Regions from separate parts of the Nocardia sp. NPDC056100 genome, predicted to be linked through region 1. Evidence: riboswitches for the same ligand, from Rfam matches in the RefSeq annotation. Region 1 holds a riboswitch; each other region holds the start of a gene.
The links. Region 1 has a riboswitch for cobalamin ahead of metE (5-methyltetrahydropteroyltriglutamate--homocysteine S-methyltransferase). Riboswitches for the same ligand answer to the same signal wherever they lie in the genome.
Positions count from the first base shown of each region.

Region 2: it holds a riboswitch for cobalamin, as region 1 does, so the genes downstream of both, glyA (serine hydroxymethyltransferase) here and metE (5-methyltetrahydropteroyltriglutamate--homocysteine S-methyltransferase) in region 1, are expected to answer to the same signal.
Region 3: it holds a riboswitch for cobalamin, as region 1 does, so the genes downstream of both, ACFC0O_RS01320 (CbtB domain-containing protein) here and metE (5-methyltetrahydropteroyltriglutamate--homocysteine S-methyltransferase) in region 1, are expected to answer to the same signal.

Region 1 is NZ_JBHJVY010000002.1:1,328,361-1,330,556, reverse strand. Features, by position in the region: partial or broken gene ACFC0O_RS18265 (DUF5914 domain-containing protein) at 391-755, shown strand; cobalamin riboswitch at 971-1,205, shown strand; gene metE (5-methyltetrahydropteroyltriglutamate--homocysteine S-methyltransferase) at 1,345-2,196, shown strand, end outside.
Region 2 is NZ_JBHJVY010000005.1:174,401-176,596, reverse strand. Features, by position in the region: partial or broken gene glyA (serine hydroxymethyltransferase) at 1-1,182, opposite strand, end outside; cobalamin riboswitch at 1,396-1,593, opposite strand; gene ACFC0O_RS37520 (ABC transporter ATP-binding protein) at 1,692-2,196, opposite strand, start outside.
Region 3 is NZ_JBHJVY010000001.1:266,324-268,519, forward strand. Features, by position in the region: gene ACFC0O_RS01315 (CbtA family protein) at 1-807, opposite strand, end outside; gene ACFC0O_RS01320 (CbtB domain-containing protein) at 830-1,045, opposite strand; cobalamin riboswitch at 1,085-1,229, opposite strand; gene ACFC0O_RS01325 (hypothetical protein) at 1,295-1,684, opposite strand; gene ACFC0O_RS01330 (hypothetical protein) at 1,725-2,196, shown strand, end outside.

The sequences.
Region 1 (2,196 bases):
CGAACGCATGTCCACTGCGGGCAGATCACCCGAATCGGACTCGCTTGTCATGTCCTTCACCAGCTCAGTATCTCCGCGTGGGCCCTGACAAACGGGCAGAGGCGTCAAAAATGTTCGGCGACCGTCCCGTTCCGATGCGGGGTGTCGATCGATCGAATCGATTCCCGCGGTGCGGGATCCGCTCCGAACTCGTCTCCGGGCCGAAGAACTCTCCGCTACAACGATTCTCGCCAGGAACCTGGCCACGTCAGCGGCCCACCTATCAGGACGCCGATCCCGCACTGATCGCTGCGACCCTGCGCTGGTCGCAGGGGCGTCGGCCGTGAAACAAATACTGAGGCAACGATTCTGGGTGAGCGGCCCGCCGGTACGCCGCCGCGCGAGGGGATCACCGAGGACAATCACCGATTAGAGTTGGCGGTGACCTTCCACGTGACCCGCCGACTGGGCGTACCGGTGCGCGCCGAATTCAGCTGCCCGGATTCGCGCACCATCGTGATGCACATCGTGGCGGGCGAAGGAACGGGCAGCGTCGTCGAAACCCATGCCACCCCAATGGGTCCCGGCCCGGACGGCCAAGCCCGCACCGCAGTGGTGGAGACGACCATCGCGACCTCGGATCGTCCGGGATTCGGTTCGCACACCACGCGCTGTCGCTGCTGCGTCCGGCGATGAACCACGCCGCGAATCGATTGTGGCGCGATGATCTCGCCTACGCCGAGCGGCGCTACCGGCTGCGCACACAGCACCGGTAGAGCGGCGGCGGTCCCCTCGGGCGATGGTCCTGCCCGCGGGCTTCGGGCGGATCTCGTCCTATCGGCACCCGGACCCCTCGCGCATCGTTCGGTATGTCCACTCCGTGGGACGGACCGGACCCGCCTTTCGCTATCCCATTGGTTTTCGCTATATTCGCCTCCGCAGCTGGTTCGCCGGAGGTGGAGTCGAGGAGCCCCTGACCCCAACCCGAAGGCGTCGAAGTCCGACGGTGCGTTCGCGCGCCGGTGGGCGAGAGGGAACCCGGTGAGAATCCGGGACTGTCCCGCAGCGGTGAGTGGGAACGACAGCCGTCATTCGCACTGGGCGCCGGAAGTATGCCTGGGAAGCGACGGTCAGTAGGACCAGCCCCGGGCCTCGAGCGCCGGGGCCGACCCCATCGGGGTCGATGCCCACGAGTCCGAAGACCTGCCCGCTGTGCCGGATACGCCGTATCCGGCGGTCGTCGCCTCGTGGATTGGGCGTTGCGCCGAGTGGACCCGGGCACGGGAACGATGCTGCTGTGGGCTCGCTGGGTGTGCGCTCGTTATGGGTGGCGGTCACTGGCTGCTGAACCATGGAGTTCATTCGATGTCGAACCCTGAAAACACCTTCACCGCAACAGTGCTGGGGCTACCGCGTATCGGTCCGAACCGGGAGCTCAAGAAGGCGATCGAAGCGTACTGGGCCGGGCGCAGCGACGCCGCCGCCCTGCACGAGGTCGCCCGGAACCTGCGCACCACCGCGCTCACCGCCGCCCGTGATGCCGGGCTGGATTCGGTTCCGGTCGGCACGTTCTCGTACTACGACCAGGTCCTCGATACCGCGGTCCTGCTGGGCGCACTGCCCGAGCGGGTATCGGGTATCGCCGATGAACTGGACCGTTATTTCGCCGCCGCGCGCGGCAATGCCGAGGTCGCGCCGCTGGAAATGACCAAGTGGTTCGACACCAACTACCACTACCTGGTGCCGGAGTTGTCGGCGGCGACGCAGTTCTCGCTGCATCCAGACAAGCCGCTCGCGGAGCTGAAAGAGGCGCTGGCGCTCGGTATTCCGGCACGGCCGGTGGTGGTCGGGCCGATCACCTTCCTCAAGCTCGCCAAATCGGTCGACGGCAGCGATCTGCTCGACCTGCTGCCGAGCCTGCTGCCGCTGTACGAGCGACTGCTCGCGCTGCTGGCCGAGGCGGGGGCGAGCTGGGTGCAGATCGATGAGCCGAGTCTGGTCACCGACCTGTCCGCAGCCGAGCTGGCCGCGGTGCGCGACACCTATCAGCAACTGTCGCAGGCGAGTTCGCGGCCCTCGATCCTGGTGGCCACCTACTTCGGGCGAGTGGGGGAGGCGCTGCCCGCGCTCGCCGAGACCGGCATCGAGGGCATCGCGCTCGATCTGGTCGCCAGTGGTGACGCGGATGTGGCTGCGGCGCAGTCGATCACGAACAAG
Region 2 (2,196 bases), on a different contig from region 1:
GCGCGCGCCAGTTTCGTGACCCGGTCGCGCAGCGCCTCGATATCGGAGCCACCCGCCAGGGCGGTGGCGATGATATCGGCGACCTCGGTGAACTCGGCATCGCCGAACCCGCGGGTGGCCAATGCGGCGGTGCCGATGCGCAGACCCGAGGTGACCATGGGCGGGCGCGGATCGAAGGGAACGGCATTGCGGTTCACCGTGATTCCGATCTCGTGCAGCAGATCCTCGCCCTGCTGACCGTCGAGCTGCGAATCCCGCAGATCCACCAGCACCAGGTGCACATCGGTACCGCCGGTGAGCACGCTGATGCCCTTGGCCGCGACATCGCTGCCGGTGAGTCGTTCGGCGAGGATCTTGGCACCGGACAGCGTGCGCTGCTGCCGATCCCGGAATTCCGCACCCGCCGCGATCTTGAACGACACCGCCTTGGCCGCGATGGCGTGCATGAGCGGTCCACCCTGCTGGCCCGGGAAGACAGCCGAATTCAGCTTCTTGGCGAATTCCTGCTTGGCCAGGATCAGACCGGAGCGCGGACCACCCAGGGTCTTGTGCACGGTGGAGGAGACGATATCGGCGTGCGGCACCGGCGAGGGATGCAATCCGGCCGCGACCAACCCGGCGAAGTGCGCCATATCGACCCACAGGTATGCGCCGACCTCATCGGCGATCTCACGGAAGGCCGCGAAATCCTGATGCCGGGGATAGGCCGACCAGCCCGCCACGATCACCTTCGGCGAGGTATTGCGGGCGATCTTGCGGACCTCGTCCATATCGATGCGATGGTCCCGCTTGCTCACGCCGTAGGCGCTCACCCGATACAGCTTGCCGGAGAAGTTCAATCGCATACCGTGCGTGAGATGCCCGCCGTGCGCCAGATCCAGGCCGAGCAGCCGGTCTCCCGGATTCATCAGCGCCATCAGCACCGCGGCATTGGCCTGCGCACCCGAATGCGGTTGCACATTGGCGAATTCCGCGCCGAACAGCTCCTTGGCGCGATCGCGGGCCAAGGTCTCCACCACATCGACGTGTTCGCAGCCGCCGTAGTAGCGGCGGCCGGGATAGCCCTCGGCGTATTTGTTGGTCAGCACGCTGCCCTGGGCCTGCAATACCGCGCGCGGTACGAAGTTCTCCGAGGCGATCATCTCCGAGGGTGTCGCGTTCGCGGGCCAGCTCGCCCGCCATGGCGGCGGCCAGCTCCGGATCGAGCTCACCGAGCGGTTGGGTGTTGACCGAGGCGGTGCGGGGATGAGAAGCAACCACTGGCGTACTCCGTTGGCTAGCAAGGGGATAGCCGACGCCCTCGGGCACGCGCACCTGAGACGGTCCGGCTCCCGCACGCGGGCGGCCCGGAGGTCGGTGCTGCGCCCAGTCCACGAGGCGGCGACCGCCGGATACGGCGCATCCGGCACAGCGGGCAGGTCTTCGGACTCACAGGCACCGGCCCGAATTCGGCCGCCCTACCGGCCGTCGCTTCCCGGGCTGTCGGTCGCCCAGTGCGTGTGACGGCGTTCGTTCCTGCTCACCGCTGCGGGACAGTCCCGGATTCCCACCGGGTTCCCTCTTCGCCCGCGGGCTCGCACCGTGCGGACTTCGACGCCGGGGATCGATCCGGGGGCTCCCGATATCGCGATCACCGGCGAACCAGCTGCGTACGAAGCATACGATGCCCGCACGCCCGGGGCGCGCTCCGGTCAGTCGCGCAGGAATCGCACCGAAGTATCGCCCGCGCCGGTGCTTTCGACCCGGCAGCGCACCCGGTAGACCTCGGCGATGAGTTCCTCGGTCAGCACCTGCGCCGGAGCGCCGGTCGCCACCACGCGGCCGTGTTGCAGCACCACCAGTACATCGCAGAACATGGCGGCCAGATTCAGGTCGTGCAGGGCCAGGATCGCGGTCACCGGCAGGGCGCGGACCAGGGTGAGGATCTCGAGCTGATGCGCGATATCGAGATGGTTGGTGGGCTCGTCGAGCAGGAGTTCGCGGGGTTCCTGCGCCAGCGCGCTCGCGATCAGCGTGCGCTGGCGCTCACCTCCGGAGAGCGTGTGCCAGCGCTGAGTCGCCTTGTCCGCCAATCCCGCCGCGGTGAGCGCGGCGTCGATGGCCGCGGTATCCGCGCCCGGATCGCCGCCGAACCAGCCGCGATGCGGAATCCGGCCGAGCCGCACCACATCGTGGACGGTGAGATCGAGATCGGTA
Region 3 (2,196 bases), on a different contig from region 1:
GAGCAGGCGCGGGGCCAGCCACGCGAAGCCGATGCCGATGACCGCCCACATGATGAGTTGTGCGGCAAAGGAATACAGCCGGAAGTGATACAGGTCGTCGGCCGGGAACCCCGGATAGACGATCTTGCCGGACGGATCGGTGAGGGGCTGTGGCGTCTCGGTGTCGAAGTCGCCGAAGGAACTGTTCGCCGACAGATGTCCAAGCGGCGGCAGTATGAGCATGACCACCGCCATGACCACCACGAAGGAGGCTGCGGCGGCGATCGTCGCGGTCCAATTGCCCAGTCGCGCAGCGAGTTTGCGGCCGAGCCAGATCGCCGCGATCAGCGCCACCCCGGTGATCACGATCATCGCCAGGTAGAGCGCCGTGCGTTCCTTGATGGTGTCCGGATGCCCGATCGAGGGCGGATTGGCCGGATACTTCAGGAACGGAACCGCGTACAGCGTCAGGAACATTCCGCCCGCGACGAGCAGTGCGAGATTGCGCGGGGTGATGTTCCCGGCCCGGCGCAGCGCCAGGTAGTAGACCACCGCGAACAGCGCGCCCAGTGCCAGGCCGAAGACGACCATGCCGAAACCGATTCCGACATTGGCCTGTTCGGTGCGAGTGAACAATTCGGTATCGGCCATATCGCCCATGGGATGTCCGGCGGCCTTGTCCAGGGCCATTTGGGCGTCATCGCGCCCGGTTTCGTAATCGATGGCGCGGCCGATGATGGGTTCGGCCAGAATGCGCGCGAACGCGAACGCCAGCAGTCCGCCGAGTCCGCCCAGCAGGACGCCTCGGCCGATGATTCGCTTTTCCATTGTGTGTGCTCGATTCCCGTTGCTAGTGGCAGGGGAATCCGAGGAAATGCCGGCCGTCGTGGACGAACTCGTGCACGTGCATATCGCTGCCGAAGATCGATACCGCGCCCTGGTCGATCCCGATGAAGTAGATCGCGAGCAGTGCCAGGATGGCGGTGCCGGTCAGCCATAGCGCGGTGGTGGGCAGGGCCAGGGATCCGGTTCCGAGACCGGAACGCGGGACGTATGAGGTTGCCACGATGACTCCTCGAGTTCGTGGGGATTGTGCGCGTCCCCGTCGGTGAATTGAACGCGATGCGAGGGTCTGACTCGCCCCCCGCCGGATGGCGGGAGTTCACAGTGGCGCGACCGTTCCGGAGTTGCACCGGATTCCTCGAGGCATCGTTCCTCAACGATACGAAACCGCGTGCGCGCAGGTCAAACGCGGAACCGCACCGTGAAATGGCTATTGCCGAGCTATCGATACCTGTGAATTTCCTGGTAACGCTCAGGCGGATCCGAGTGCGTCACCGAGGATCTTGTTCAGATCGACCGGCGTTCCCGGTTCGTAGACGGTCGCGCCCTTTTTGGTGATCACCACGATCTTGCCGTCCCGAATCCGGCAATCCATCTCTGTCAGCACGGTTTTGGCGCGCACATCGTAAACGGTTCGGCAGTGCGTCTTTTCGCGAATCCAGAAGCCGAGCCGGGCCAGCACGGACAGCTCGACCAGGGTGGCGGAGATGAGATATTCCAGCGCCTGCAGATCGATCATGCCGCGCTCGCGGGTGACGCTGACCTCCTCGATCCCGGACTTCTCCAGCCATTGGCCGAGTTCTTCAGCTATGTCGCGGTCACCCGCGCGCACTTCGACATTGAATACTTGTTCCGCTGTCATAACGGGCTCCGGCCGGTCGGCGATGATAGAGAATTATTCCGTGATCGAGGCCGGATCGGAAGCCGATTCGCCCGGCTGTCAGCCCGAACTCCTGCGTGCGCGGGCGGCCCGGCTGATCTCCGATCGCGGCTGGGCCTGGCCGCCCGCCACGCCGCTGTCCGAGCGGGAATTGGCGCGAGAATGCGCACTGCTCGGTGTTCCGCCGGGAGTGGGTCAGCTGGCGAATCACGCGCAATTCGGTGTGCCGGAGGCCCTGGAACTGCTCGTTTCCACATTTCTGACCGAAATCGCGCGGCGGCGACCGGAGTTGGCGCGAACGCTGCGGGATTGCGTGGTGGTCGAGACCGGTCGCAGTGGCCGGGCGCATGGCACGAGTACCCCGTATCGGGGTGAGGGGGTGGTCGTCTTGCTCGACGGCGCGATGCTGCTCATGTTCGCCGATATGGTCCGGCACGCGATGACCCTGATCGGTCAAGCACCGGGACGGGTTTTCGTGGATCCCCCCGAATCGG